2 regions of the Pseudoalteromonas sp. BSi20495 genome follow, and region 2 is predicted to be linked to the other one. Evidence: predicted binding sites of a transcription regulator. Region 2 holds the regulator's gene; the other holds the start of a gene.
The links. The regulator ArgR, encoded in region 2, controls arginine synthesis, uptake and breakdown. The targets are predictions, from matches to a motif close to ANTGAATANNTATTCANT.

Region 1: the regulator ArgR is predicted to act here: its motif matches at 9,269-9,286, upstream of argC (N-acetyl-gamma-glutamyl-phosphate reductase).

Annotation. Positions count from the first base shown of each region.
Region 1 is NZ_BADY01000041.1:67,311-83,582, reverse strand. It holds gene mpl (UDP-N-acetylmuramate:L-alanyl-gamma-D-glutamyl-meso-diaminopimelate ligase) at 1-995, shown strand, start outside; gene P20495_RS14340 (flavin prenyltransferase UbiX) at 997-1,617, shown strand; gene P20495_RS14345 (ABC transporter ATP-binding protein) at 1,617-2,546, shown strand; gene P20495_RS14350 (ABC transporter permease) at 2,547-3,314, shown strand; gene P20495_RS14355 (tRNA (guanosine(46)-N(7))-methyltransferase TrmB) at 3,314-3,982, shown strand; gene P20495_RS14360 (GGDEF domain-containing protein) at 3,996-5,879, opposite strand; partial or broken gene panP (pyridoxal-dependent aspartate 1-decarboxylase PanP) at 6,152-7,776, shown strand; gene argE (acetylornithine deacetylase) at 8,058-9,212, opposite strand; gene argC (N-acetyl-gamma-glutamyl-phosphate reductase) at 9,434-10,444, shown strand; gene argB (acetylglutamate kinase) at 10,445-11,212, shown strand; gene P20495_RS14380 (ornithine carbamoyltransferase) at 11,220-12,152, shown strand; gene P20495_RS14385 (argininosuccinate synthase) at 12,149-13,351, shown strand; partial or broken gene argH (argininosuccinate lyase) at 13,400-15,264, shown strand; gene P20495_RS14400 (hypothetical protein) at 15,495-15,695, shown strand; gene P20495_RS22440 (hypothetical protein) at 15,712-16,245, shown strand.
Region 2 is NZ_BADY01000085.1:31,012-47,283, reverse strand. It holds gene ispB (octaprenyl diphosphate synthase) at 208-1,179, shown strand; gene mdh (malate dehydrogenase) at 1,265-2,197, opposite strand; gene argR (transcriptional regulator ArgR) at 2,423-2,890, shown strand; gene P20495_RS08245 (Dyp-type peroxidase) at 2,904-3,803, opposite strand; gene P20495_RS08250 (ABC transporter ATP-binding protein) at 3,852-4,901, opposite strand; gene P20495_RS08255 (iron ABC transporter permease) at 4,902-6,533, opposite strand; gene P20495_RS08260 (extracellular solute-binding protein) at 6,533-7,537, opposite strand; gene P20495_RS08265 (hypothetical protein) at 8,392-8,907, shown strand; gene P20495_RS08270 (tRNA-uridine aminocarboxypropyltransferase) at 8,909-9,595, opposite strand; gene lpdA (dihydrolipoyl dehydrogenase) at 9,919-11,343, opposite strand; gene aceF (pyruvate dehydrogenase complex dihydrolipoyllysine-residue acetyltransferase) at 11,519-13,438, opposite strand; gene aceE (pyruvate dehydrogenase (acetyl-transferring), homodimeric type) at 13,449-16,115, opposite strand; gene pdhR (pyruvate dehydrogenase complex transcriptional repressor PdhR) at 16,204-16,272, opposite strand, start outside.

The DNA.
Region 1 (16,272 bases), on a different contig from region 2:
TGGCATGGGTATTAGAATACGCTGGCTTAAAGCCTGGGTTTTTAATTGGCGGCATAGTACAAAACTTTGGTATATCAGCGAAAGTGGGCGAAACGCCATTTTTTGTTATTGAAGCCGATGAATACGACACTGCTTTTTTTGATAAGCGCAGTAAGTTTGTGCATTACCTCCCACGTACGCTTATTTTAAATAACCTTGAATTTGATCATGCTGATATTTTTGAAGATTTAAACGCAATAAAAAAACAATTTCATCACTTAATGCGTACATTACCCCAAAGCGGCAAGGTAATTTGGCCAAAGCAAGACGTAGCGCTTAATGACGTAATAGCACAAGGGCTTTGGAGCGAAAGCGAAACGCTCGGTGTTGATTGGAATTATGAGCTAATAAAAGCCGATGGTAGTGAGTTTAATGTATTACTTAATGGCGAAAAGCAGGGAGTTGTTCGCTGGCAAGCAATAGGCGAGCATAATGTTAAAAATGCGATAATGGCTATAGCTGCTGCGCGCCATGTGGGTATAGCCATTGATCATAGTATTGATGCGTTAGGAGAATTTATTAGCCCTAAAAGGCGTATGGAGCTTAAGGCTGATATAAATAATATTAAAGTGTATGACGACTTTGCGCATCACCCAACGGCAATTAAAACAACGCTTGCGGGCTTGCGCGCAAAAGTAGGCGATGAAAAAATTATCGCTATTTTAGAGCCGCGCTCAAACACCATGAAAATGGGCGTACACCAACATACATTATTAGATTCACTGCGTGATGCTGACGAGGTACTACTTTTTGAACCAGAGAATCTAAATTGGTCGCTAAAAGAACAAGCAGATAAAGCGGGTATGCAGTGCTTTAACAGTACACAAACAATTATTGATGCAGTGCTTGAAAATATTGAGCCTAATCAACACATTTTAATTATGAGCAATGGCGGTTTTAATGGCCTTCATCAACACCTTGTTAATGGTTTAGCTGCTAAATACAGCGGAGAATAACGTGCAATTTAAAGATAGAATTACGCTCGCTTTTAGTGGTGCATCGGGTGCGCCTTATGGGCTTAGGTTACTTGAAGTATTGCTTGAGCAGCAATTTCAAGTTTACGTACTTATCTCAAGTGCTGCGCGAGTGGTGCTTGATACAGAATCAAACATCAAGCTCTCTGGTAATGAAGATAAAGCCACTGAGCAGTTAAGTACGCTGTTTAATGCCAAACCTGAGCAGCTAAAAGTATACGGTAAAGATAACTGGTTTAGCCCTGTGGCTTCGGGCTCAGCTGCACCTAAAAAAATGGTGGTATGTCCGTGTAGTGCCGGATCGGTTTCTGCAATTGCAGTGGGGGCGTCAGATAATTTATTAGAACGCGCCGCTGATGTGGTAATTAAAGAACGCGGACAGCTCATTTTAGTGCCTCGCGAAACACCATTCAACGAAATTCATTTAGAAAACATGCTTAAGTTATCTCGTTTAGGGGTGACAATTATGCCAGCAGCGCCTGGTTTTTATCATAAACCACAAAGTATTGAAGACTTAGTTGATTTTATGGTGGCGAGAATTTTAGATCATTTAAACATTGAACATAACCTAACAAAGCGTTGGGGTTATGGTGAGGGTAAATAATGAATAAGCAAAATATTGCTTTAAATATTGAAGGCCTAACCAAGGTTTATAAAAATGGTGTCGAAGCTGTAAAGGGCGTTGATTTACAAGTTGAAGAGGGCGATTTTTTCGCTTTACTTGGTCCAAACGGAGCAGGTAAATCAACTACTATTGGTGTTATTTCGTCACTTGTTAATAAAACAAAAGGCAAAGTAGAGGTATTCGGTTGTGATATTGATACTGATTTAGAAGCTGCAAAAGCGCATTTAGGACTCGTGCCGCAAGAGTTTAATTTTAGCCAGTTTGAAACGCTTAGCCAAATACTGGTTAACCAAGCCGGTTATTATGGAGTACCACGCGGCGAAGCCCACAAGCGCGCCGATAAATACCTAGCGCAGCTTGGCTTACTTGAGAAAAAAGACAAACAAGCGCGTACGCTTTCAGGCGGTATGAAACGCCGTTTAATGATTGCCCGCGCACTTATGCACGAGCCAAAACTGCTTATACTTGATGAACCAACAGCAGGTGTAGACATAGAACTTCGCCGTTCAATGTGGGATTTTTTACGCCAAATAAATGAGCAAGGCGTAACGATTATTTTAACCACACACTACCTTGAAGAAGCTGAGTTACTGTGTAAAAACATCGCCATAATCGATAATGGCCGAATTGTTGAAAACACCACAATTAAAGCGTTGCTTGCAAAGCTTGATAAAGAAACCTTTATTTTAGATTTAAAAATGCCTGCAAACCCTGTCACGCTTGAAGGCTATAAATTTACCATGACGGACGATCACACTGTTGAAGTTGAAGTCGCTAAATCTCAGGGGTTAAATGCGGTATTTAGTGCATTAACAACTCAAGGTAATACTGTTTTGAGTATGCGAAATAAAGCAAACAGACTAGAAGAGTTATTTGTAGGATTATTAGAGCAAGGGCGGAGCGAATAAATGTTTAAATATGGCGTAGCCTTAAAGAGTTTATGGATTAAAGAGTGCATTCGTTTTTTACGTATTTGGGTGCAAACCCTAGTGCCACCGGCAATTACGATGAGCTTATATTTTGTTATTTTTGGTAACTTGATTGGTTCACGGATTGGCGATATGGGTGGCTTTAGCTACATGGAGTTTATTGTACCTGGTCTTATAATGATGTCGGTTATTACTAATTCCTATTCCAACGTAGCCTCTAGTTTTTACTCAACAAAATTCCAAAAAAGTATTGAAGAGCTTTTAGTTGCACCTGTGCCTAACTACATTATCGTACTTGGCTATATGGGCGGTGGTATGACGCGCGGTATTATGGTGGGCTTTATAGTTACCTGTGTGTCGTTGTTATTTGTTGATATTCAAATTCATAATATTTTTGTAATTATGGCGACCGTTATTTTAACCTCGGCTGTATTTGCTTTAGGTGGTTTAATTAATGCAATTTATGCAAATAGCTTTGACGATATAAGCATTATCCCCACCTTCATACTAACGCCATTAACCTACTTAGGAGGGGTGTTTTATTCTATATCGTTATTGCCTGAATTTTGGCAAAATGTATCACAAATCAATCCTATAATTTACATGGTTAACGCATTTCGTTATGGCTTTTTAGGCGTGTCGGATGTCGATTTAAGCGTGGCGCTTGGGGTTATTTTAGTATTTATAACAGCGTTATTTACATTAGCGCTTACATTAATTAAAAAAGGTGTGGGGCTAAGACACTAATGAGTGATGCAAATTCACGTAGTATTGTATCTAATCAAGCGGGTATTCACGAAAAGCTTGATGAAATAGTAAATACGCACTTAGAGGCTGAGTTTAAAAAACCGATTGCAGCGCATACTCAGGCCGCATTTGATGAAGTAAACGCTAAAGTACAGGCCTTTAATGGCCCGCTTATTTTAGACTCGTGCTGTGGCGTGGGTGAAAGCTCAGCTAACTTAGCTAAGCGCCATCCTGATGCACTTGTCATTGGTATTGATAAGTCATCACACAGATTAGATAAGCACGATGTTGAGTACAAGCAAACCGACAGCGGGCAATATATTTTAGTTCAAGCTGATTTAAATGATTTTTGGCGTTTAGCGGTTGCTGCTAATTGGCAACCTACGCACCATTACTTGTTGTATCCAAATCCATGGCCTAAGTCTAAGCATATTCGTAGACGCTGGCATGGCGCGGCTATTTTTCCATTTATTGTTAAGTTAGGTGGTCAATTAGAAGTGCGCAGCAATTGGGATATTTACGTTAAGGAGTTTGCTAGGGCACTTGAATTAACAGGTAACCCTTGCGATGTAACGCTTTATGAGTCAGACGATGCAATTACGCCTTTTGAACGCAAATATTGGGCCAGTGGCCAGCAAAGCCACCGACTCATTATTAATTTAACCTAATGTGATGACCAATTTAGCTCATTAATTCTTCATTACTTTGAGAATTAACATGTGGCGCTGGGGGAGCAAAATAAATACCTTGCATCAGCGTCACATTCGCTTTTTTCAGTGCGGTCACTATGGTTGCATTTTCTACTGAACCGGCTGTGAGTTGTAAGCCAAGTTGGTTTGCAAAGCTTGCTATGTGTTCAATAAACAAATAGATATCTTTATCGTTAACAATTTGTTTTATTAAGGCCCCATCTAGCTTAATACCATCGACTTCAAGTTTTAGTACGTTAGAAATATTTGAATAACCACTGCCAAAATCATCAATGATTACTTTTACACCCTTTGTTTTAACCATTCCTATGAATGCTTTTACCTCTGAAAAATTAGCTATAGCTTGTGTTTCTAATAATTCTAAGGTGATGTTACTCGGGTGTGGATAACGTTTTAATTCGTCGGCTATAAATTCGCTCAAACTAGGATCAAGCATATCTTGCGCGGTTATATTTAAGCTCCAGCAAATATCTGTTTTTCTAAAGCGGCTAATACATTGTGAGAATATAGTACGAGTTAACAAGCCATCCATTCTTGAACGGGTAACTACATTTAAAAAAGCCTCTGGCTTGAGTATTTCACCACTTGCTGTAACCATGCGCGCTAAACATTCATACTGCACTACGCGTTTAGTGTTTATATCAATAATAGGTTGAAAGTAAGGGACAATACGGTTGTTATCAAATGCTTCACGAACCTCTTTAGCCATTTCTACATTGTATTGATATTGCACTTTTACATCGTGAAGTGCTTTTGAGTAATTAACAACGGTATGGCGACCTTGTTTGGCTTGCAGTGCCGCAATATGGGCATTTTCTAATAACAAAGATTTGTTACCGCTGGCTATACCGGCACACAACGTAATATAAATAAACGGGTCGGTTAATAGTGGGGTATTAAAGTTGTAGGTTTCGATTAAGTCGTTAAACTCATCGTACGGAATTTCTTTTGGTGCAAGTAATACCAGTTTATTGGTCGCTAAGCGATAAATATGACAACGAGCAGAGCAGCGACTTTTAAAATGCATGAGCAAGTTCTTCATTACTTTATCGCCCACCTCAGTGCCATAAAAGCTATTTATGTCTTCAATTTCGTTAATCCAAATAACAGCTAATTGCATATGGTGCGCATTACTTTGCTTTAGGAAGTATTCAAGCGCTATATGGTTTGCAAAGCCCGTACTGGAGTCTGTTGCTAAAGATCGTTTGAGTAAGTAAATATAAATAGTTGCAACAAGTATTGCGATGAAGAAAAAGAAGCTCGCCATAGCGGCCGCTTTTGATACACTTTCTTTAAGTTTTTGGTTTAAATCATAAATGGTGATATCAGCACCTGTTATGTAGGTTTTACCATTAGTGTTATCAACATAAGGGATAAAAATAGTTTTAAAATGTCCCCATTGATCTGCTGATATTTCAAATACAGGCTCTGTCGAATAAAAAGCACTAATGTTCGCCTTAGTGGCTTCAGGGTAAAGATCTAAAAACTGGGTTACTTTGCCATTGCTTTGGTCTTCTTTTGTATAACTCGATGCACTAAAGTAGACTTTGTTATCTTGAAGTACCATCGCGTATACATAAGCAATGTTGAGTGCTTGGGCAAAGTCAGAAAGTTGCTTACTCTTTTTTTGATAATCAGAAAAACTAATCGTTTTTCCCTGATTAACTTTATTTAGGTACGTATCGCCGAGTATATGCTTAACACTGGTGGCTGCGTTAAGTAAGCGCGTATCAACAGAGTGCATTATATCTGCGCGTGTTGTTTGGTAAGTATAATAAACGTAGGTAAGTAAACTGATTAAAAATAGGCTAAAACCCGCCATTAACCAACTTACCCTTACTCTTCCTTTTAGCATGTGCGTCCCTTTTTTGTTATTTTTTTATTATACGCAAAATATATAAATGCCCAATAATTAATTCTTATTTATTGGCAAGGCTTAAATATTAATTAAATTATCACTTTTTTGTCATGTCTTTGTCTGCTTTTATGGCTTTAAGCGAGACATTTTAGTTATATTGCAGTAAAGTTAGCGCAATTAATTAAAAACACTGTTACTTAAAATAACGTCTTAGTTTGGCGTGTTTCATAGACAAACACGTGTTTTAGCTACACACACTAGGTATTGAGATGGATCAAAAGCGTTGTGCCGTCGCCTCTAAAGAAAGCCTTAAGCGTATATTTACTGTACCTGAAGCGCCAGACTCAACTTTAAGCAAAATCGAGCTTGAAATTTCGAGTAATTTAGCAGGTTTCTTAAACGAAAATATTGCGGCAATTGAAAAACCATTACATGAAATAGAAAAAGACTTTCAATCGGCAGTGATCCCAGAAGATCCAACGTTTGTATCTGCTTATGCCCAAGACATTATGGAGCAACTTGTTGCGCATTCGGTGCATACAGCTGCGCCTAGCTTTATTGGTCACATGACCTCTGCTTTGCCGCATTTTTTATTACCACTGTCAAAACTGATGGTAGGGCTAAATCAAAATCTAGTAAAAATAGAAACATCTAAAGCGTTTACGCCTCTTGAACGTCAAGTACTTGGGATGATGCATCATCTAGCTTATGGGCAAGAAGACTCATTTTATTCTAAATGGATGCACAGTGCTAAAACCTCATTAGGTGCATTTTGCTCTGGTGGTACGGTTGCTAATATTACTGCGCTTTGGATTGCGCGAAACCGTTTATTAAAACCGGATGGCGATTTTAGAGGTATAGGCGCACAAGGCTTAATTGCCGGTATGCTGCATTATGGCTATAAAGGTTTAGCGGTATTAATATCAGAACGTGGACATTATTCATTAGGTAAATCGGTTGATTTACTCGGTATTGGTCGCGATAACCTAATTGGTATTAAAACTTGCGAAAATAATAAAGTCGATGTAATAGCGATGCGCGAAAAAGCACGTGAGCTTGAAGCGCAAGGCATTAAAGTAATGGCCATTATTGGGGTGGCGGGTACAACCGAAACCGGGAATATTGACCCACTGGACGAAATGGCCGATTTGGCACAAGATATTAACTGCCATTTTCATGTAGATGCTGCATGGGGAGGAGCGACGCTTTTATCAAACACGCATCGTCCTTTATTAAAAGGAATTGAGCGAGCAGATTCAATTACCATTGATGCACACAAACAAATGTATGTACCCATGGGCGCTGGTTTAGTTTTATTTAAAGATCCTGCTGCAACTGATGCAATAGAGCACCATGCTGAGTATATATTACGTAAAGGTTCAAAAGACTTAGGTAGCCACACGCTTGAAGGTAGTCGCCCAGGTATGGCGATGTTAGTACATGCTTGCTTACGTGTTATTGGTCGTAAAGGCTACGAGATGTTAATCGATCGTAGTATAAAAAAGCACATTATTTTGCTGGTTTAATTAAAGCAGATGAAGATTTCGAACTTATTTCAGAGCCTGAGCTGTGTTTACTAACGTATCGTTATGTACCTAAACAGATTAAGCAGGCAATAAAAGATGCTGATGCAACAACACGTTTAGACATTTTTGCATCACTTAATCGTTTTACTGCGAGTATGCAAAAGCGTCAGCGGGAGTCTGGTCGCTCGTTTGTATCACGTACACGCCTAACGCCATCTAAATACGATAATCAACCTACTGTTGTATTTAGAGTGGTTCTTGCAAACCCACTTACATCAGGCGCTATTTTAAAAGATATTTTAGCCGAGCAAAAAGAACTAGCTAAAACAGATCCTGTATTTAAAAAGTACCTCAGTAAGTATATGTAGCTAATAAGGTGTAATTTAAAACAAGAAGACGCTTAATTGCGTCTTTTTTTTTTTTACTTGGTTACTTAATCAATTTGAGGGATTAAACCTAACGCTAACTTCTTATTTACAACTGTATGAACACTGGAGTAATACCAATCTGCTTAAATATAGGGTCTATTTAACGTTAAGGAAATTACGCTAGAACTAGGCAAAAAATTTTGTATTTAGTTGTTCTAAATAATTATTTTCTGTTGTCATCGATAAGATTTTTTTACCTCAAAATAGGGCACTTAATTAAGTTAATTGATATTAAAACAACTGGCTTTAATAATGTTACTGATAATTTTTTGTGACGGTTTTATTTTTTCCATTGCTAAAAACTCATCAGGCTGATGGGCTTGATTTATTGAGCCCGGCCCCATAACGATTGTTTCACACCCTAATTGCTGAATAAAAGGTGCTTCAGTACAGTAATTAACAGCTATTGCTTTTTGCCCTGCTATTTTTTCAGCTAATATCACTAAAGCACTGTTGGTGTTGCCAGTAAAGGCCGGTATTGGCTCGTGTAAATCAATTACGCTGACCGCATTGGGGTATTGTTGATTTATCTCTTTCGTTGCATCAAGTACTAATGCTTGTAACTCTTTTACACTCAAACCTGGTAATGGGCGCATATCTATATGCATTTCGCAGCAAGCACAAATTCGGTTAGCGTTGTCGCCGCCATGAATATTACCAAAATTTAATGTTGGGTAAGGTATTTCAAAGTGGCTTAATGAATATTTATGCTTTAACTGCTCTTTTAAGATCAATAATTTTGAAGTCACTTTATGCATGATTTCTATGGCGTTGAGACCACGTTCGGGATCAGAGCTATGACCTGAGCGTCCAATTACTCTAATCGCTGTACTCATATGTCCTTTATGTGTAAATACCGGTGTCATATCAGTAGGTTCACCAATTATACATCGCGCAGGTTTTAAATTTGGGTGCTTACATATTTGCTGTGCACCTGCCATTGTGGTTTCTTCGTCGGCAGTGGCGAGTATTAAGATAGGCTGGGTTTGCTGCTTTTCATCAAGTTCACTAATTGCTTGTAATACAAACGCAAAAAAACCTTTCATATCAATGCTACCGAGCCCATATAATTTATTGTCGAGTTCGGTAAGTTTAAACGGATTATGATTCCAGCGACTATCATCAAACGGGACGGTATCGGTGTGGCCCGCGAGCATTAATCCACCATCTCCTTTGCCACGTTTAGCTAATAAATTATAGCGACCTTTACCTCCTTCTAATTCAATGATTTCACATGTAAAGCCAAGTGTTTCGCACCACCTCGCAAGTAGTTCAATTACGCTTTTATTACTCATACACTGACTATCTTCAATTGCACTGATAGACGGAGCTGCAATCAATTGTTGATACATAGAAATAAACGATGGCAAAGGCATAAAAAAATCCAAAATAAGTATTCAATTTAATTGCATAACAATATAAAAGTATTTATGATGAATATCAATTCACTTTTTAAGCATAAATATATTAAAGTAACGTTATGAAAACAATGCGACGATAATCAAAATTCATTAATAAAAGGCTAAATTAGCGCCAAGGCTAGTTTAAGCGAACAAGATAGACAAGTAACAACTAATTTTAAGATAACGAGTAACAAATGAATGTAGTGATTATTGGCGCAAGCGGTTACAGCGGCGCAGAGTTAGCAAGTTTAGTTGCTAAACACCCAAACTTAACTTTAGCGGGTTGTTATGTATCAGAAGGTAGCTTAGATAAAAATAAATTGCTAAGTGATTTATATCCTGAACATCTAGGCTTGCTCGACTTACCATTACTCCCTCTTGGTGAATCAGCTTTTGATGACATTCAAACTAGTGCTGACTATGTGTGCTTATGTACAGACCATAAAGTGAGTGTTGATTTAGCACCGCGTTTTTTAGCAATGGGTAAAAAGGTATTTGATTTATCTGGTGGCTATCGCCTTGCAAGCAATGATGATTACGTTACATATTATGGTTTTGAGCACCAACATCCTGAGCTATTAAATAAAGCTGCTTATGGTTTAGCTGAGTGGAATGGTGAAGCTATTGCCAATGCACAGTTAGTCGCTGTTGCTGGATGCTACCCAACGGCCGCACTAAATGCATTAAAGCCTTTGCAACAAGCCGGTTTATTAAGCGAACAGAGTATTATTATTAATGCGGTATCGGGAGTTACCGGTGCTGGACGTAAAGCAAGTGTTGGCACGCATTTTTGCGAGGTTTCGCTTACTCCCTATGGTTTATTTAATCATCGCCACGGTCCTGAAATTGAGCAACATCTTGGTCACCAAGTCTTATTTACGCCGCACTTAGGCAATTTTCCTCGTGGTATTTTAGAAACTATTTATGTGCAGTTAAAGCCTGAGGTAACAAGTGAGCAAGTAACACAAGCGTATCAGGTACTTGCCGATGAGCCACTTATTCGTTTATTAGGCGATAAAATCCCATCAATAAAAGGTGTAGCTAAGCAACCTTATGTTGATATTGGTTGGCAGCAACAAGGATCGCAATTAATTGTTATTGCAGCAATAGATAATTTATTAAAAGGCGCTGCAGGGCAAGCTTTACAGTGTATTAATCTATCAATGAATTTAGAGCATACCACGGGCTTAAAAGGAGCGTTTTAAATGAGTAAAAAAACGTGGGTTATTAAACTAGGTGGTGCTGTACTTAATACAGAAAACGCGGCTAAAGCATTGTTTGATGTACTTAATGAGCAACAAAATGCTCAGTTTGTAATTGTACACGGTGGCGGTGCACTTGTTGATACTTGGCTAAAAGAAGCTGGTTTTGCCAGTGCTAAGCACCAAGGTTTGCGTATCAGCCCTGCAGAGCAAATGCCTTACATCGTAGGTGCACTAGCAGGTTGTGCCAATAAACAATTAATGACTCAGGCTATTAGTGCAGGGCATAAACCGGTTGGGTTAAGTTTGTATGAAGCGGGTGTTACTGCTACTCAAAAGTTAAAAGCACTTTGTTTAGTAGGTAAATGCACAAGCAACGATGATTCTATTATTAACGATTTACTTAAAATTGGCAGGCTACCGATCGTTAGCTCTATCGGTTTTGATGAGCAAGGCCTTTGGTATAACGTAAATGCTGATGAAGCTGCAGCGGCTATTGCTAGTAATTTAAACGCAGAACTTATTTTTATGACTGATGTAGAAGCGGTGCTTGACGCAAATAAGCATCCCTTACATCAGCTTGACACAAAACACATTGATACTTTAATAGATGAAGGAGTAATTGTGGGCGGGATGGAGGTCAAAGTTAAGACCAGCCTTCACGCTGCCCAACATTTACGACGCGGTGTGTATATTTCCAGCTGGCAAAAGCCAGAAAATTTAACTGACTTGCTTGAAGGCAAGCATGTCGGAACTAAAATTACACCATAGGTTTATTATGTTTAAGAATTTTTTAACCGGTTTAGAATTAGACCAAGAAGGCGCACTTAATTTATTAAAGTTAGCGCAAGACATTAAAGTAAAACCAGAGAAATACAGCCAAGTATTAGCTGGTAAATCGGTTGTAACGTTATTTGAAAAACAAAGTTTACGTACGCGTTTGTCGTTTGATATAGGTATTAATCGTCTTGGTGGTCACGCGGTTTATTTAGATCAGCAAAATGGTGCTATGGGTGCACGCGAATCAATTAAAGATTTCGCTCTTAATATTTCAACATGGGCTGACGGGATTGTAGCGCGTGTTAATCAACACAGTACGCTAACTACATTAGGTGAATATTCATCGGTACCGGTGGTTAATAGTTTGTGTGATTTGTACCACCCGTGCCAAGCACTCGCTGATTTTTTAACGCTTCAAGAAGTACATGGAGATGTAAGTGAGCTTAAAGTAGCTTACTTAGGTGAAGGTAATAACGTAACTCATTCATTGATGTTGTTAGCAGCTACACTAGGTACAGATTTTGTAGCTGTAACACCAAAAGGGTGCTCACCAGATTCACAAATACTTAAAAAAGCAGAGCAGATTGCAGCAATGAACGGTGCATCAGTTATGGTGAGTGATCGCGTTGAAGCTGCTGTTGGCGCAAATGTTGTTTACGCAGATACTTGGGTATCAATGGGTAATACAACACCAATTGAGCAAGTTAAAGCCAAGTATATGCCATATCAGCTAAATCAGGCATTGCTAGATCAAACTGGTGCTACGACGGTATTACACTGCCAACCGGCGCACCGTGAATTTGAAATTACCTCAGAGGTAATGGATGGTCCAGCATCTAAAATTATTCAACAAGCAGAGAATCGTATGCATGCGCAAAATGCTCTGCTAGTTACATTATTAAATCCAAATTTTGTTAAGGAACACCTATGAGTTCAATTAAAAAAGTCGTTTTAGCCTATTCAGGTGGTCTTGATACATCGGCTATTGTGCCATGGTTAAAAGAAAACTACGGCTGTGAAGTTGTTGCGTTTGTAGCAGATGTAGGTCAAGGGGCAGAAGAACTTGAAGGCGTAGAAGCTAAAGCAATTGCCTCTGGTGCATCTGAATGTTATGTAGTTGACTTAAAAGATGAAATGGTAAGTGATTACATTTACCCAACACTTAAAACGGGCTCAATTTATGAAGGCACTTATTTATTAGGTACCTCTATGGCGCGCCCAATTATAGCTAAAGCGCAAGTTGAAATAGCGCGTAAAGTAGGTGCCGATGCACTTTCTCATGGTTGTACTGGTAAAGGTAATGACCAAGTTCGTTTTGAATCATGCTTTGCAGCACTCGCACCTGATTTAAAAGTAATTGCGCCATGGCGTGAGTGGGACTTATCGAGCCGTGAGTCATTACTTGATTACTTGGCGGAGCGTGACATTCCGTGCTCAGCATCAGCGACAAAAATTTACAGCCGTGATGCTAACGCATGGCATATTTCACACGAAGGTGGCGAGCTTGAAGACCCATGGTGTCAACCAACTGAGCAAGTATGGACATGGACTAATTCTCCAGAGCAAGCACCAGATAAATCAGAACTCGTAACTTTAAAAGTTGTTGAAGGCGAAGTGGTTGCTGTAAATGGCGAAGAACTTAAACCATATGACTGTTTAGTTAAATTAAACGATATTGCATCACCTCATGGTGTTGGTCGTGTTGATATTGTAGAAAACCGTTTAGTAGGCATGAAGTCACGCGGTTGCTACGAAACGCCCGGTGGTACAGTTATCATGGCAGCACTTCAAGCCATTGACGAGCTAGTACTTGATAAATCAAGCCGTAAATGGAAAGAAGTGCTGGGTGGTGAATTTTCGCATTTAGTATATGACGGCCGCTGGTTTACACCACTTAAAGATTCTATTTTAGCTGGTGCAGAAGCGCTTTCTAAAGTGGCAACAGGTGAAGTCGTACTTAAATTATATAAAGGTCAAGTAACTGCGGTTCAAAAGCAGTCGCCAAATAGTTTATATAGCGAAGCATTTGCCACATTTGGTGAAGATGATGTGTATGACCAATCACACGCTGAAGGCTTTATTCGTTTATTCTCGCTTTCAAGCAGAATTTCAGCACTCGCTAAAAAGTAAATTATTACGCCCCTGTAAAAGGGGCAATACAGGGTTTGGAGATATTTCATGGCATTATGGGGCGGACGTTTTTCTACGGGTCCAGATGAGGCGTTTAAGCAATTTAACGACTCTCTTCCCTTCGATTATCAGTTAGCAGAGCAAGATATTATCGGCTCTGTGGCATGGGCTGGTGCACTTGAGCAAGTTAATGTGTTATCGAGTGATGAGCACAAAGAACTCGTTGCAGCATTGTATGAGTTACTTGAAGAAGTAAAAGCTGATCCACTCGCTGTAGCTACATCGGGCGCAGAGGATATTCACTCGCATGTTGAAGCTGCATTAATCGAAAAAGTAGGTGATTTAGCTAAAAAATTACATACAGGCCGAAGCCGTAATGATCAAGTCGCAACAGACTTTAGATTATGGTGCCGTGATACCGCTGAGCATATTTTAAAAGCAATTGAGCAACTTAAAGGCGAGTTTGTATCTTTAGCTGAGCGTGAACTTGGTACTATATTGCCCGGTTATACTCATTTACAGCGAGCACAGCCAGTATTATTTAGCCACTGGTGTATGGCTTACGTAGAAATGCTAGAGCGTGATGAAAGTCGCTTGCAAGACGCGAAAGCGCGCATGAATTTTTGCCCACTAGGAAGTGGTGCATTAGCCGGTACTGCTTACCCAATTGATCGTCAAGCACTTGCGCAAGGTTTGGGTTTTACTGGTGCGACTAAAAATAGTCTTGATGGCGTCTCTGATCGCGATTTTGTTGTAGAGTTATTAAGCTGTGCATCGATTTCGATGATTCACTTATCGCGTATGTCAGAAGATTTAATATTTTATAACTCGGGTGAAGCTGGTTTTATAGAGCTTGCAGATAACGTGACATCGGGCTCATCGCTTATGCCACAGAAAAAGAACCCTGATGCATTAGAACTTATCCGTGGTAAAACGGGTCGTGTATTTGGCGCGTTTAGTGCGATGATGATGACCTTAAAAGCACTCCCTCTTGCTTACAACAAAGACATGCAAGAAGATAAAGAAGGTATATTTGACGCTATGCCAACATGGCTTGCGTGTATTCATATGGCACAAGCTTGTATTAAGGGCGTTAAGGTAAGAGGAGATCGTACACTTGCTGCTGCTAAAGGCGGTCATGCTAATGCAACAGAGCTTGCTGATTATCTCGTCGCAAGAGGCGTACCTTTTAGAGAGGGGCACCACATTGTAGGCGTCCTTGTTCAGCTTGCTATTAGCGAAAATAAAACGCTAGAAGAGCTTTCGCTTGAGCAATACAAATCAGTTAATGATGTTTTTGAAGACGATGTATACCCGGTATTAGAAATTGATGCGTGTATAAAAGCGCGCCAAGCTCTTGGCGGCACATCGATTGAGCAAGTAACTGGTGCAATTAAAGAAGCCAAAAAAAACAGCAAATAACGGTTCGTGATGCAAATCTAGATGACGTTGAATCTATAGCTAAGCTCATTCAGCATTGGGCTACAGTTGGCGAAAATCTACCTAGAGCTAAAAGTGACATGGTGCATTCTATAAATGAATTTGCGGTCACTGAAATTAACGGTAAGGTATCGGGCTGTGCCTCGCTGTATATATATGATACAGGTCTTGCTGAAATTCGCTCTTTAGGTATTGATCCTCAAAGCGTTGTTACTGGGCAGGGGCGGCAACTCGTTGAGCATTTATTAATTAAAGCTAAAAAACTGGCGCTGAATAGAGTGATTGTACTAACGCGTGTGCCTGACTTTTTCGAAAAGCAGCGCTTTACCTTTTGCACTAAAGACAGTTTGCCAGAAAAAGTAATGAAAGATTGTGAGCTTTGTCTTCGTAAAGAAAATTGCGATGAAGTTGCTATGGAATTTATTTTAAAGCCAAGTAAAAGTGTGGAGATCCCGTGTAAATACGTGGCTTAAACTCCCTGGATACAAAAAACGTACGGTTATCCCTGTGCGTTTTTTTATATCTAAAACAAACTGGTTTGATCTGTTGCATTTTTTAAAGTGTCAAATAAAGTTGGCATACAGGTTGCTTTATTATAGGTGGGTGGCAAAAATGGCTACCTAGATTAAAACAGGTAACATGTTTACCTATATAATAGCGTGATAAAAGTCGCGCAAACTATAATTTTATAAGGATTAATAACATGCAAATTTCAGCGAATAACCAAGTACAAATGCAAGCATATAATAAAACACAACAATTAAAGCCTGCAATGGAACAAACTGCTAGCCCTAAAACCCTGCAATCTGATACAGTAAGCATTTCTCAAGAGGCTATTGCTGCAGCAAGTAGTGATAGCTTACAACGTGGCGGGGGCAGTGTAATGCCTGTCAGACCAAAGTAATAATTTAAGGTTTTAAATGATTCTAACTGAGCTTTTTGGGTTGTTCTCACTGTCTGCTTTTACGATGTGGGGATTTCTGATGACTTTCTTTTTTAATGTGTTTGTATACTCATTAGATTTAAAAAGAGGTACAACTCTTCTGCTCAGTTCATTTATTATGATGATATCTTATACCTTATCTGACTACTTCTATACATGGCTTTCTATTAAAAACTCAATATACTTGGATTGGGCTTTGTATGATATTTCTACTATTTTAGCGTTAATATGCATATATAAAATAACCGAAAAAACAACACCTTCTTTTTTGTATTTAATTGTTGGATTGTCTATAAATTCGATTTTCTTTTTTTGTATGTATTTAGATATGTATATATTCGGAAATATGGAACGATGGTTTTTTTGGGATGTTTATACATACGCAGTTAATTTAATGGACTTAATTATGATAGTCGCATTAATTGTTGATAGAGACTTCCTAGGTCTTCATAAGTTAAAGAACAAAACCCTCAGTTACTTCAAATCAAACGATACCCACAAATTAACCTAGTTTAATATGTACGTTACTGAAGCCTTA
Region 2 (16,272 bases):
GCGCTTAAATAGAGCTCTCGCTGTATAATATCTAAGCGCGACTCAGACTGCATATTGGTTATCTATTAATCAGTTATCTCAACCAATTAAGCTCTTATTCAGTACTTTAATAGTGTTTTTTCAATCAATCGTCACAAAATATCGAGCTAGTGCATTTTTTGTTGTACAATCTGCGCCGTTCACACATAAAAATTGGCTCGGAGATCAATGGATATAAAAGCTATCCAGGCGTTAATCGAAAGCGATATGAATGACGTCAATCAACTTATACATGCGCAAATGCGCTCAGATGTGGCGTTAGTTAATCAGCTTGGTTTATATATAGTTAGCAGTGGCGGCAAACGTGTTCGTCCAATGCTCGCAATTTTAGCAGCCAAGGCGCTCGGTTATCAGGGTAAAGATCACATAACACTTGCAACAATTGTTGAGTTTATCCATACAGCAACGCTATTGCATGATGATGTTGTAGATGAATCAAACTTACGACGTGGCACGCCTACAGCAAATGCTGAATTTGGTAATGCTGCTAGCGTATTAGTTGGTGACTTTATTTACACTCGCTCATTTCAGCTTATGGTTGGCCTTGGAAAAATGCAGATTATGCAAGTACTTGCCGATGCAACAAACATTATTGCTGAAGGTGAAGTATTGCAGCTGATGAACTGCAATGACCCAGATACGACTGAAGCCAGCTATATGCAGGTTATTTACTCTAAAACGGCTAAATTATTTGAAGCAGCGACAGGCCTTGCTGCCATTATTACTGAGCAAGACCAAGCGACACTTGATGCACTAAACCTATACGGTATGCATTTAGGCACCGCGTTTCAGTTAGTGGATGATGTACTCGATTACAATGCGGATGCTGAGCAGCTAGGTAAAAACATTGGCGATGATTTAGCTGAAGGCAAACCAACCCTTCCGCTTATTTATGCTATGCAACATGGTAGCGAGCAGCAAACGCAACTTATTCGTGATGCAATAGAGCACAGTAATGGTATGGAGCATTTAGAAGAAATTTTATCTGCACTAAAACAAACTAATGCGCTTGAGTTTACAATGCAAAAAGCAGAGCTTGAGGCCGAAAAAGCCATTGCCTGTTTAGATTTTTTAGCTGAGTCTGACTATAAGCAAGCACTTATAAGCCTTGCCCGTATTGCGGTTGACCGCGACCACTAGTTTTAACTAGTTACACAGTGTGACATTAATTCTGAGCAATAAAAAAGCCTGCAAATGCAGGCTTTTTTGTTGCTTAAACCGGCTATTACGCCATGAAATCAACACCTTCTTTGATGTCTTTTTTCAATGTTTCAAGCATGTCATTTTTTGCTTTTGTTTCAAATGCGCTTAGTTCGCCGTAAGAAAGAATTTCTTCTACGCCGTTTTTACCTAAACGTACTGGATGTGCAAAGTACTCTGCATCGCCATTTTCAACAGCAACGTAAGCGTAATCTACAACTTCTTCACCTTGTAGGCCTTTAACTAAAGACATACAAAAACGAGCTGCAGCAGCACCCATAGATAGCGTAGCTGAACCACCGCCTGCTTTAGCATTTACAACTTCAGTACCCGCATTTTGGATACGTGGAGTAAGTGCAGCAACTTCTTCATCAGTGAAAGAAACACCTTCAACTTGAGAAAGTAGAGGCAGAATCGTTGTGCCTGAGTGACCACCAATTACTGGTACTTTTACAGTTGCTACGTCTACGCCTTTAAGTTCAGCAACAAATGCTTCTGAACGAATAACGTCAAGCGTAGTAATACCGAATACGCGTTTAGCGTCGTAAGTACCTGCTTTTTTGAATACTTCAGCAACGATTGGAACTGTGCCATTTACTGGGTTAGTAATAATACCGACTAACGCTTTAGGACAGCTGGCAACAATGCCTTCTGCTAAAGTTTTGATAATACCAGCATTTACATTAAATAAATCAGCACGATCCATACCTGGTTTACGTGGCATACCCGCGGGGATAAGAACGATGTCAGAGCCTTCAAGCGCTTTGTTTAGTTCATCTGCGCCAAAGCCTGCTACTTTAACATCTGTTGGGATGTGAGAAAGGTCAACCGCAACACCTGGTACTACTGGTGCAACATCATAAAGTGATAATTCAGAGCCAGCTGGTAAGCCTGTTTTTAATAATAAAGACAACGCTTGGCCGATACCGCCTGCAGCACCTAATACAGCAACTTTCATTGGAATTCTCCGTCATTTGAGGTAGGAAATATTTGTGGCTCTTAAGATAATGAAATTAGCGACTAAAAACAAATTTATCCTGTCTATTTCAAGTATATTTTCGACCATAGTCGTAAACTTTTGTGATTTAACGCATCAAACTGGCAAGTTAACTAAACAACTGCTGCATAATTATTCATTATTGTGTAGAATTTGCAGCATAAATAACAAAAATGAATAAAGACTATGCAACCACAAGATAAACAAGAAGCACTGGTAAAAGCATTTAAATCGCTTTTAAAAGAAGAAAACTTTGGCTCTCAAGGCGAAATAGTTGATGCGTTAAAAGAGCAAGGCTTTGACAATATAAGCCAAAGTAAAGTATCACGCATGTTAAGTAAGTTTGGCGCTGTACGCACACGTAATGCCAAGCAAGAAATGGTTTACTGCTTACCTGCTGAAATGGGTGTACCTACGGCTAAAAGCCCATTACGCCAATTAGTAATCGACATTATGCACAACGAAATGATGATCATCATTCGTACCAGCCCAGGTGCAGCTCAGCTTATTGCACGTTTATTAGATTCATTAGGTAAAGCAGATGGCGTACTAGGAACTATTGCCGGCGATGACACTATTTTTATCGCCCCGGCTAAAATATCTGAAATAGACGTGACGCTTGAACGCGTTCGCATTTTATTTGATACGGTTTGATTATTAATCGTAATTAAATCTGTTTTAAAAATCCGACCGAAGGTGCAAAAAAAGCAGAACCCATATCGGCTTGAGTAAAATCAAGCCAGTGGTCGTAACAATCACCTTCGCCTAAACGGCTTTTAAGTATTTTTTCGAACGCGGTTCCTGTACATGCACATGTAATTGATAACATTCCCTGCTCATACACATCGCCATAAGGCATGCTTTGATTTAATAGTAGCGGTTGCCCGTCTTCATCTTTTAGCTCACTACGCGAAGCATGGCTGGTTTCGATCGCGGGGGTAATTAGTGTGTTATCAAGGCGCGTACGACCCATTATTTGCTCTTGCTCACTTAATGATAAATGCTGCCACACAGTTAAGTCATGCTTATAACGTTGTACATGAATATAACTTCCTTGATCTTCAAAGCTACCCGGTTTATTTATTAGTGCCGTCGCACGCTTTTTTCTACCATGAGCAGAATCGCCACCATAAATAAAGCCATTAAAGTCTCGTCCATCTAAAAAGCGAAAATTACGAACCTGCTCTACCAGCTCTACATCAGGAGCAAATAACTTTAATACTTGCAGGGCAAATAAATGGTTAACGTCTTCACGGTCAGAGCGAATTTGCACAAACAAATCACACGGTTGCACGCTCATTTGGTGATCGCTGTGATTTATATTAGGAAAGCTTTGTAATTCGCTTGGAATGTACTCAGGAAGGATATGTGGCCAATATTGCGCACCAATAGCGACCATACAAGAGAGCATTGATTCTGAAAACTGATCGCTAAATTCTTCTTCAATAGCGCTTACTTGCTTTAGTTTTACGCGTAACGATTCATCTTGACCATCAAACACATTAAAAAATAAGTGCAAACCGTGTAAGTTTGCTTCAGCACAAATCCCTGATTGCGCTTGCGCCATTGTTATTCCTTAGTTTTATAGATAAAAACACAGCGAATAACAAATTAATTATGATTCGAAAAAGTTCACCGTGTGAGGTTTTATTTTTATTATAACCTGCTCATTTTTTGCAAATGATTGGTCATATTGTGCAGCAACTTCAACTTCTTGCTCAGCAATAACGACAGTGTAAACATACGCTGAACCAATAAAGCGACTACTTAATATTGTAGCTCGTTCACAGTGTCTGTCACATAGATTATCACTTACCAATTCAATCTGGTGAGGACGAACATATATTTTCCCTACACTCGCTCTATGCTCATGTCCAATATATGATTTAACTAAGCCAAACGGTGTATTATATTCAGTTGTCGTTAATACTTCTGCCTCTAAGTATATGCCTTGACCCAGAAACTCTGCAACCTCCTTTGAGCTTGGGGCTGCAAAAAGCTGTTCTGGCGTGCCTTGTTGCGCAATTTTACCGCGATGCATAATGGCAAGTGTATCGGAAAAGGCAAATGCCTCTTCTTTTGAGTGCGTAACAAATACAGCAGAGACTTGTGTTGCCTTAATAATTCGACGTATATCGGCGATTAGCTCAAAGCGTACTTGTGTATCAATGTTTGAAAAAGGCTCATCAAGCAATAACAAACTAGGTTTATAAGCTAATGCGCGAGCAATCGCTACGCGTTGCTGCTGACCACCCGATAACTGATGAGGAAATCTATCGGCACAGCCAATTAAATGAACAAGCTTAAGCATTTCATCAACACGATGCTGCTTTTGGGCTTTACTCATTTTACTAAGCCCAAATGCGATATTATTTGCCACCGTCAAATGCGGAAACAATGCATAATCTTGAAACATCATGCCAATGTTGCGATGCTCAGGTGAGACAAATGATTGCTCATTACTCACTAATTTACCGTCTATAAAAATAGACCCTTGCTTGGCTTCAATTAATCCTGCAATGGCTTTTAATGTGGTTGTTTTACCGCAACCACTTGCACCGAGCAGACAAACAATTTCATCTTTGCCCACTGTTAAATCTAAATCATGAATAACCTTTGTACCGTTATAGTGATAGCTCACGCCTTGTAAAATTAAACTACTCATTTAACTACGTTGCTCCATAGAACGATTAATAAAATACAAAGGAATAAACCCGACAATAACAATAAATAATGCCGAAATTGAAGCAAGCTCTAACTGCTCGTCACTCACATACTGAAATACATGAGTTGCTAAGCTTTCAAAATTAAACGGTCTGAGCAATAACGCCGCAGGTAGCTCTTTCATGCACTCAATAAACACCAGTAATGCCGCCGTAAGTAGTCCACGGCGTAATAAAGGTAGATGTATTAAACGCAATGTTTGCCCTTGGCTTTTACCCATTGATTGACTTGCCATATCGAGTGATGGACTAATGCGTAAAAAACTCGATTCTATCGCTCCGTGTGCGATGGCATAAAACCTAACAATGTAAGCAATAATAATAGTAAGAATACTGCCTGTAAGCAGTAAACCTATATCTAAATTATATGGTTCGAGCGCTTCATTGATGGTGTTTTCTAATAATGTAAGTGGTAATAAAACAGCAATAGCGAGCACTGTACCAGGCAATGCATAGCCCGTACTGGCTAAACGCCCAGGAATAAGCGGATACGTTTGCTTTGCAACACGCTGATAAAAAACCACAAAAATACTCAACGTAATGGTTATTACACTCACTATCCCTGCTACTTTTAAACTTTGCCAAGCATAGCTAAAAAACTCAATGTTCCACGCTTTATCAAAGTAGGTAATTGCATAGTTTACGAGTACTGCAATGGGAATTAAAAAAGCGATAAGTAAAATAAAGCCACAAAATGCAGTTGCTAGCCAAGCCGACTTTCCTTTTAATACATAGAGAGATTCGCTATTTACACTTGATTGGCGCTCAAATACCGCTTGGTTACGGCGGCTAAAGCGTTCTGCCATTAATGCCAAAAATAAAAGTAAGAGCATTACACCCGATATTTTAGCGGCCGCTGTAAGCGAATAATAACCAAACCATGTGTCATATACGGCGGTCGTTAATGTGCTCACGGCAAAATAGCTGACGGTTGCAAAGTCAGCCATAGTTTCCATACTTATGAGTGCAAGAGCCGCAACAATTGCGCCGCGAGAGAGCACTAAACTTACTTTAAAAAAACTTTGTTTAGGAGATAGCCCCATTAATTGACTAGCTTGTACTAATTTGAATGACTGTTCGCGAAGGGCTGTTTTAAAAATTAAAAATAAATACGGGTAAAGTACCAAGGCAATCATAACGATAGCGCCAGGTAGTGTACGTATATCAAAAAACCAATAGTCACTAGGTGATTGCCAGCCAAACCAGTCTCTAAGTGCTATTTGCACAGGGCCCGCATAGTCTAATAAATCAGTGTATACATAGGCAATAATATAGGTAGGCATAGCAAGGGGCAGCATAAGTGCCCATTCAAACTGCTTTTTACCAGGAAAACTACAGTAAGCAGTAAGCCAACCGAGTGGCAGCGCAATAGCACAGCTAAGCACACAAACGCCTAAAACCAGCAACACAGTATTAGTAATGTAATCCCAAAGCACTGTATCCCAAAGATGAGAAAACACCTCAGAGTTACCTTGCAGAGATTCAAAAAGAAGAAAAAACAACGGGGCCGACAGAATCAAACCCGTCGACCACGCAAAGAGCTGCCATTTAGACAGCTTAAATTTATAAGTCATTAAAGATCGAACTTCACCTCATCAATCAGCTTAAGCGCTAACGGACGATATTTACTGATCTCATCGAGTGGCAAGCTGTCTTCCTTAAAGCTCCCCCAAGACGCAACCAAACTGGATAATTGCACACCTGGCTTAACTGGATACTCCATATTTAGTGAGGCATACATGTTTTGTGCTTTATTGTCGGTCATATACTCTATGAGTTTCAAGGCATTTTCAGGATTTTTAGCGAACTTAGTAATAACCGCACCCGATACATTTATGTGCGAGCCACGATTAATTTGGTTCGGGAAATTAATATTTACCGCTTCCGCCCAACCTTTTTGTTCTTTATCTTGCAACATTTTTCCAAGGTAATAACTATTACCTAACGCTAAATTGCACAAACCTTCTTTAACAGCTTTAACTTGAGCACGGTCGTTACCTTGGGGTTTGCGCGCTAAATTAGCTTTAACGCCTTCAAGCCATGTTTTAGTATCAGCCTTACCATGGTGAGCTATCATTGATGCAACAAGCCCCAAATTATAAGGATGCTTACCCGAACGAGTGCAAATTTGACCTTTATATTTAGGATCAGCCAACTCTTCATAAGTTAGGTTTGGTAACGCACCTACTCGCTCTTTTGATGAATAAACATTACGCACACGCTTTGTTAGCGCAACCCACTGGCCTTCGCCATCACGAAATGCTGCAGGCACATTATTATTTACGCTGTCACTTTTAATAGTTTGCGTTAACTTTAAATCTTCTAATTGAATAAGTGCACTAAAGTTAGAAGTTAGTACTAAGTCGGCTTTGCTATGTTTTCCCTCGCGCTTAACACGTTCAATTAATCCTTTTTTAGCAAAAACAACATTCGTTTGGATGCCGGTTTGTTTTGTAAAATCATCCAAAATTGGCTGTATTAAAAATGGTTGGCGAAAAGAGTAAATATTAACGACGTCGTTTGCAAAGGCTGGCGCCGATACTATTAATCCTAAAGTGATAGCGAGTGTCTTCATTATTCCACCTAAATAACAATTATTATCAAATAATTCTACCGTGAACAGTTAAAAAGTGCACACCTTAAATAGCCGTAAGTAGGTAAAAGGTGTCTAAAACAGAAATGTCATGTAAGACATCTCTCACGGATGTGACAGCTAATGAGTAAAAAGCAACATATAAAACAAGCATTAATTAAATAACCAATTGAAAATAAAGAATTAATAAACTTTAGCTATTGCATAAATACTAATTAAATATAGTTTCAGCCCTATTTAAGTTGCTCCATTCACCTATAATTTACTCATCAACCAAGCAGTGATGCTTATCGATTAAATACAAGCAAATTATTTATTCGACCAACCAATGATTAGGTTACCAAGGAAATACGGATTTTAGGACAGGCTCAGGATGAGTAACACAATGGAATGTTGTAAAAATGGATAGCATCAGGAAGGTGCGAAAGGGATAACAACAAGGGTTTAAGTTGTTCGACAGGATGTTTAAGGAATAGATGGACAGGCCTTTTAGGCAACACAATGGATTGATTAATACACGGATGCACTAGGAAGTGCAATGGAAGGATTTGGTAATAGTATTTACCTTACAGGATGTTCAGGAATTAAAGGAGACAGGCCCGGATAGCCTAGATTACATAGAACTAAAAAGTAATATTGTAATAACATGGATTAGTAAAAATTGGAGTTGATTAAGTTCAATTGCAGGATGCAGAAAATTAGAAGATTCCGCAAGCGCGCCTAGAGATAGAGCGCGCTTTTCTTTGCATAGGTCATTAAGTCAAACATATTAATAATAGAGGAAATAGCAATCTCATCAGCTTCAGAGCACAACTTATATGAAGGAACATAAATAGTTTATGGATATAAATTTTAAATCGAGTAAAAACGTCTCCACACTTAATAGCCCAGTAAATAGCACAGCAGAGTATATTTGTATTTTTACGGCACCTACCCCAAAAGAAAATCCTTATTCTGCTTTGTTTAATCCAGAAGGATTCGATTTTTCTAACATGTCTATGAGTGAGTTTAAAACGATACTCAACGTTATTATTCAATTAGAAAGTGATATCAGAACAACCCAAAGAGGTGAAACCGCCCGTGATGACGAATTTAGTTATCAATTAAATAAGCTAGCAAATGCAATAGGCCGCACAAATTTTAATGGTAAAGTTAATATTAATAAGTATTTTTTAAAAAGAGTAGAAGAAGCAAAAAAAATGGAAAGCAGTGACTTCCATTCATTTAGTCAAGTGCATACAAGTATGAATCAACTATATGAAACAGTTGTAAAGTTAACATCTGAAGAAAATTTTACAGCACTTCAAAATAAAGCGATAGCTTACTTAGAATACACGAGCAAACAATCGGCTTAAGTTAGCTCTGATCAGACTCAGGCCTGCCTTTATTACGTTTACCTAATAAATACGCATCGCGAAACTTTATAAAATGTTGCTCAAGCTTTGTTGATGCATCCATTTCGCCAGCAAGGGCTAACACCATAATAGCCACTTCAGCAGTGCCTAGTTGATGCGCATGAGGGGCTACACGTAATCGGTAATCAGATAGTTTATCAGCAGTAACAGAAAGCACTGGTAGGTTATCTAAATAGGGACTTTTACGAATCATTTTCTTTGCTTCTCGCCACGTACCATCTAAAAATATAAATAGCGGCTTTTTACCTAATTCAATACTCACTTCGGTAATAGCTCTGCCCTCTTCTACATCTTCAGCGGGAAACACGACCATTGGCTGATACTGCGAATCATTTATTAAAGCTAAAAGCGCTGGGTTAGGATCTGTTCTGTCCCATCTAAAAGCGTGGTTATCTGGCACTATTTCAGCAATTAAACGTCCGGTATTAGAAGGTTTAAAGCTTTCATTATGGTACATCAATAAACAGACCGCAGCCGTACAATCAGCCTGTTCAACACCTTTACAAATACAGTAGTGCTTAGCTATTAAGCATTGCTCACAGCGATCTAATTTACCGCCTCGAGCATTAAACTCTCGACGGGATTCACTTATTTGTTGAGCGCGTAATGCTAAAACTGAGTTTTTCACTGTATTTACCTTCAATTAATTAAGCGCGCATTGTAACGACTTCTTGTTATTTAATCTTATATTTATAGCCATACCAACCTGCATAAATCTTTGATCAATTTAACGAATTAAATTGCACTATAACTTCGTTAAATTTTTTTATTTAGAACAACTAGATATAAAAAATTTTGCCTAGTTCTAGCGTAATTTTCTTAACGTTAAATAGACCCCATATATAAGCAGATTGGTATCATTGAATTAATTTAACATCTCTCAAATTTAAAATCAGACATAAAAAAACCCAACCTAAGTTGGGTTTTTCAAACAAATGCTAAAGAGTTAAATTACTTCTTTTTAACTGCTTTTTTGTTTGGTAGATCAGTGATCGAACCTTCAAAAATTTCAGCTGCAAGGCCGATTGATTCGTTCAATGTTGGGTGAGCATGAATTGTAAGCGCTAAGTCTTCACCATCTGCACCCATTTCAATACCTAAACCGATTTCGCCAAGCATTTCGCCCGCGTTAATACCGATCATAGCACCACCGATTATACGGCCACTTTCTTTATCAAAGATAAGTTTAGTAGAACCTTCAGTACGAGCAGATGCAATTGCACGACCAGATGCTGCCCACGGGAATACCGCAGTTTCAACTTTTAAGCCTTGCTCTTTTGCTTCTTTCTCAGTAACACCTACCCAAGCGATTTCTGGGTCAGTATACGCTATTGAAGGAATACATTTAGGGTCGAAGAAATGCTTCTGACCAGAAATAACTTCTGCAGCAACATGACCTTCATGAACAGCTTTATGCGCAAGCATAGGCTGGCCAACTAAGTCACCAATTGCAAAAATATGGCTTACATTAGTACGTAATTGCTTATCAACATTAATAAAGCCACGCTCATCAACGTTTACGCCCGCTTTTTCAGCATCAAGTAAGTTACCGTTTGGAGTACGGCCAACTGCAACAAGTACTTTGTCGTAACGTACTGGTTCTGCTGGTGCGTTTTTACCTTCAAACGTTACGTATAAGCCGTCTTCTTTAGCTTCAACACCAACAACTTTAGTTGAAAGCATTACGTTGAATTTTTTGCTTACGTATTTTTGGTAAATTTTGATAATGTCTTTATCAGCTGCTGGTACTAATTGATCAGCAAATTCTACAACATCAATTGCAGAACCTAGCGCACGGTATACCGTACCCATTTCAAGACCGATAATACCACCACCAAGTACAAGTAGTTTTTCTGGTACATCTTTAAGCTCTAGCGCGCCAGTTGAATCAATTACACGGTCATCTTGTGGGATGAAAGGTAAGTTAACTGGTTTAGAACCTGCTGCAATAATCGCGTTATCAAACGTGATAGTTGTAGAGTCTTTCTCGCCTTCAACTACTAAAGTATTGCTGCCAGTGAATTTGCCGTAACCAGATACAACTTTCACTTTACGCATTTTAGCCATGCCCTCTAGTCCACCAGTTAACTGGCCAACTACAGAATCTTTCCAAGTACGAACTTGATCAAGATCGATCTTTGGTGCGCCAAAAGTAACACCATGAGATGACATTTCAGCTGCATCATCAATCACTTTAGCTACGTGTAAAAGTGCTTTTGAAGGAATACAACCAACATTAAGACATACGCCGCCTAATGTTTCACGAGATTCTACCAATGTAACTTCTAAGCCCAAGTCAGCAGCGCGGAATGCCGCAGAGTAACCACCAGGACCACCGCCTAGTACAACAACTTGAGTTTTTAATTCGTTGCTCATGCTATTACCTTAATTGTTTGAACGGGACACTGCCCTAAAGTTTAACTGCCATGTTTCTGCAAGGCAGAAAGTGAGAGCAGATCACAAATTTGTGCAAAGATTGTATCATTGCAAATGGTAAAAATCCCAGCTAAAAACAACTGGCTGGGATTTGATTCTATTCATTGTCCAGCGATTACATCACCAATTGGCGAATATCGCTCATGTAACTTGCAAGAGTCACAGTAAAGCGTGCAGCTAAGGCTCCGTCAATAACCCTATGGTCGTACGACATAGACAGCGGAACCATTAGTTTTGGTTCAAACTCTTTGCCATTCCATTTAGGTTTCATTTCAGATTTAGACACACCTAAAATAGCCACTTCTGGTGCATTAACAATCGGCGTAAATGCCGTACCGCCAATACCGCCAAGGCTAGAAATAGTAAAACAACCACCTTGCATATCAGACGATGTAAGCTTCCCGTCACGTGCTTTAACAGATACTTCCATTAATTCGCGTGATAGTTCAATAATGCCTTTTTTATCAACATCTTTAAACACTGGTACAACTAAACCGTTTGGCGTATCAACTGCAACACCAATGTTAATGTACTTTTTAAGAATTAAGCTTTCGCCGTCCTCAGAAAGCGATGAGTTGAATTTTGGAAATTCAGCAAGTGCTTTTGCAGCTGCTTTCATTACAAACACAAGCGGCGTAATTTTAACACCCAGCTTTTTCTTCTCGCTAAGCACATTTTGCTCTTTACGGAATACTTCAAGGCTTGTGATATCTGCTTCGTCAAACTGTGTAACATGTGGGATTTGCACCCAGTTACGGTGTAAATTTTTGCCTGATAGCTTTTGAATACGAGACAGCTTTTGCTCTTCAATTTCGCCAAACTTAGCAAAATCAACTTTAGGCCATGGAATAAGACCAAGCTCGTTACCACCAGCGCTACTACCTGCTGACAATTGACCAGACTCAACTTGCTTAACTAAGTTTTTAACGTAGTTTTGCACGTCTTCTTTAACTATACGAGCTTTGCGACCAGTGCCTTTAACATTAGCTAGGTTAATACCAAACTCACGCGCTAAACGGCGAACAACAGGTGATGCATGAGCATACGCGCTGTTTTCTGTGAAGCTTTCATTACTTGCTTTTGCAGGTGCTGCTTGAGCCGGTGCCGACTCAGTTTTAGCCGCAGCTGCAGGTGCTGATTTTTCAGCGGGTGCAGGTGCTGCTACTGGCGCGCTGCCTGCAACTTCAAATACAAAAATTAATGAGCCAGTCGATACTTTATCGCCAGCGGCTACTTTAATTTCTTTAACTGTACCTGCAAATGGAGCTGGTACTTCCATTGCAGCTTTGTCGCCTTCAACGTTTAAGATTGATTGATCTTCTTCAACCGTATCGCCAACTGCAACCATAATTTCAGTTACTTCAACTTCATCGCCACCAATATCAGGTACATTCACTTCTTTAGTACTTGGTGCTGCGTTTGCTGTTGAGCTAGCTGCTGGCGCTTCTACAGGAGCCGACTCTTTAGCCGGTGCTGCAGATTCACTTCCTGCTACTTCAAAAACAAACACTAATGAGCCTGTTTTAACTGTATCGCCAGCGGCGACTTTAATTTCTTTAACTATACCGGCAAATGGAGCTGGAACTTCCATTGCTGCCTTGTCGCCTTCAACGTTTAAGATAGATTGCTCTTCTTCAACGGTGTCGCCAACAGCAACCATGATTTCAGTTACTTCAACTTCGTCATCGCCAATATCTGGTACGGTTACTTCTTTAGTTGAAGAACCTGTAGAAGCAGCAGGTGCTGCCTCTTCAGATTTAGCTGGAGCAGCGGCTGATGCATTAGTCGAGCCAGTGCTTTCACTCTCGCCTTCAAACAAAAACACTAAAGAGCCCGTTGTAACGGTGTCGCCAACGTTTACTTTAATCTCTTTCACTGTACCCGCTTGCGAAGCAGGTATTTCCATTGATGCTTTGTCGCCTTCAACATTTAATAGTGATTGGTCCACATCTACTTTGTCGCCAACGCTTACTAATATTTCGGTTACTTCTACTTCGTCGTCACCAATATCAGGTACTTTAATTTCAATACTCATTGCAAACCTCTTATGCGTACAGTGGGTTAAGTTTGTTAGTGTCGATGTTGAACTTTTTAAGTGCTTCAACAACTACTGACTTCTCAACTTCACCGCGTTTAGCAAGTTCAGATAACGTAGCAACAACAACGTAGCTTGCGTTCACTTCAAAGTGACGACGTAGGTTTTCACGGCTATCAGAACGACCGTAACCATCTGTACCTAACACTTTGTAGTTGCTGCTTGGAATAAATGAACGCGCTTGTTCTGCGTAGTTTTTCATGTAATCCGTTGCTGCAACAGTCACAGAGTCGTTTAATACGCTTGTGATATATGCTGTTTTTTGCTCGCTTTCAGGGTTAAGCATGTTGAAACGTTCAACATCTTGACCTTCACGCGTTAATTCGTTGAAAGACGTTACAGAGAACACGTCAGACGCAATGCCATACTCTTCGCTTAGAATCGTAGCGGCTTTACGTACTTCAGTCATAATAGTACCTGAACTTAATAGCTGTACGTTGGCTTTTTTACCTGCGTAACTTTCAAGCTTATAAATACCTTTACGAATACCTTCTTCAGCGCCTTCTGGCATAGCTGGCTGATGGTAGTTTTCGTTCATAAGCGTTAGGTAGTAGTAAATATTTTCTTGATCATCACCGTACATACGACGAATACCGTCTTGTACAATAACTGCAACTTCAAACGCGTAAGTTGGGTCATAAGAAATACAGTTAGGAACCGTATTAGCAAGAATATGACTGTGACCATCTTCGTGTTGCAAGCCTTCACCATTTAGCGTTGTACGACCCGCTGTAGCACCTAATAAGAAACCACGTGCTTGTTGATCGCCCGCCATCCATGCCATGTCACCAACGCGTTGGAAACCAAACATAGAGTAGTAAATGTAGAATGGGATCATTGGCAAATCGTTAGTGCTGTATGAAGTTGCAGCAGCAACCCATGACGACATAGCACCTAACTCATTGATACCTTCTTGCAGTACTTGACCTGAAGTCGCTTCTTTATAGTAAGAAACAATATCGCGATCCTGCGGCGTATAGTTTTGGCCATGTGGGTTGTAAATACCAATTTGACGGAATAAACCTTCCATACCAAATGTACGCGCTTCATCGGCAATAATTGGTACGATGTTTTTACCAATACCCTTATCTTTTAATAAGATATTAAGTGCACGAACAAAGCCCATAGTGGTAGAGATATCACGTTTTTGCTCTTCAAGTAGCGGCTTGAATGCGTCTACTTCTGGCAATGCTAGTTTTTCACTAAAACGTGGAATACGCTTAGGTGTGTAACCTTTAAGCTCATCACGACGCGCATGTAGGTACTTGTACTCAGGTGAACCTTCTTCAAGCTCTAGGTATGGTAATTCTTTTAATTGATCTTCAGATACTAAGTCATCAAGGCCAAGGCGTGAACGTAAATGTGCAACATGCGACATGTCCATTTTTTTCACTTGGTGCGCAATGTTTTTACCTTCAGCTGCTTCACCCATACCGTAACCTTTTACAGTTTTAGCAAGAATTACAGTTGGACGACCTTTTGTTTCTTCTGCTTTTTTAAATGCAGCAAATAGTTTTGACGATTCATGACCACCACGCTTAAGCGCGAAAATTTCGTCATCTGTCATGTCCGCAACAAGTGCAGCTGTTTCTGGGTAACGACCAAAGAAGTTTTCACGTACGTACGCGCCATCTTTCGCTTTATATGTTTGGTAATCACCATCCACAGTTTCGTTCATTAACTGTAGTAATTTACCCGTTGTGTCTTTAGCTAGAAGAATATCCCAACCGCTGCCCCACACTAGTTTAATTACGTTCCAGCCAGCGCCTTTAAACAAGCCCTCTAGCTCTTGAATAATTTTACCGTTACCCATAACTGGGCCGTCTAAGCGCTGTAAGTTACAGTTAACTAAGTAACAAAGGTTATCTAGTTTTTCACGTGCAGCAAAAGAAATAGCACCGCGTGACTCTGGCTCATCCATTTCACCGTCACCTAAAAACGCGTATACACGCTGATTTTTAGTGTCTTTTAAGCCACGACCATCTAAGTATTTTAAGAAGCGTGCTTGGTAAATTGATGAAATAGGACCTAAGCCCATTGATACCGTAGGGAACTGCCAAAACTCAGGCATTAACTTAGGATGAGGGTACGATGGTAAACCTTCGCCATCAACTTCTTGACGGAAGTTATCTAGTTGTGCCGCCGATAAACGCCCTTCAACAAATGCACGTGCGTAAATACCTGGAGAAATATGACCTTGGTAATAAACTAAGTCACCACCGTCTACATCATTTGGTGCTTTAAAGAAGTGGTTAAAACACACTTCATAAAATGCAGCAGATGATTGGTAAGACGCCATATGGCCGCCTAAGTCGAGATCTTTTTTAGATGCACGTAGAACGATCATAATCGCGTTCCAACGGATAATTGAACGAATACGACGCTCAAGATTCACATCACCCGGGTAAGCAGGTTCTTGATCTACAGGAATAGTATTAACGTAGTTCGTGGTAATACCCGTTGGCATATCAACGCCGTCTAAACGGGCTTGCTCTAATACTTGCTCAAGTAAAAACTGAGCTCGTTCAACACCTTCTTCGCGCACAACTGATTCAAGAGCTTGTAACCACTCTTGTGTTTCTAGCGCGTCTACGTCAATTTTATTGACTTCAGACATATGGAGGTTTCCTTATGTTTAAAATACGAATATTGTTAATTTAATATCACAGCTACTTAATGTGTGTTCAAAGTAATTATGTACTAACTTAATTTTGTTTAGTGCGTCTTAAACTACGTTCAATTCGCGAATGTTCTTTGCCTGCTTCAAGCAATGC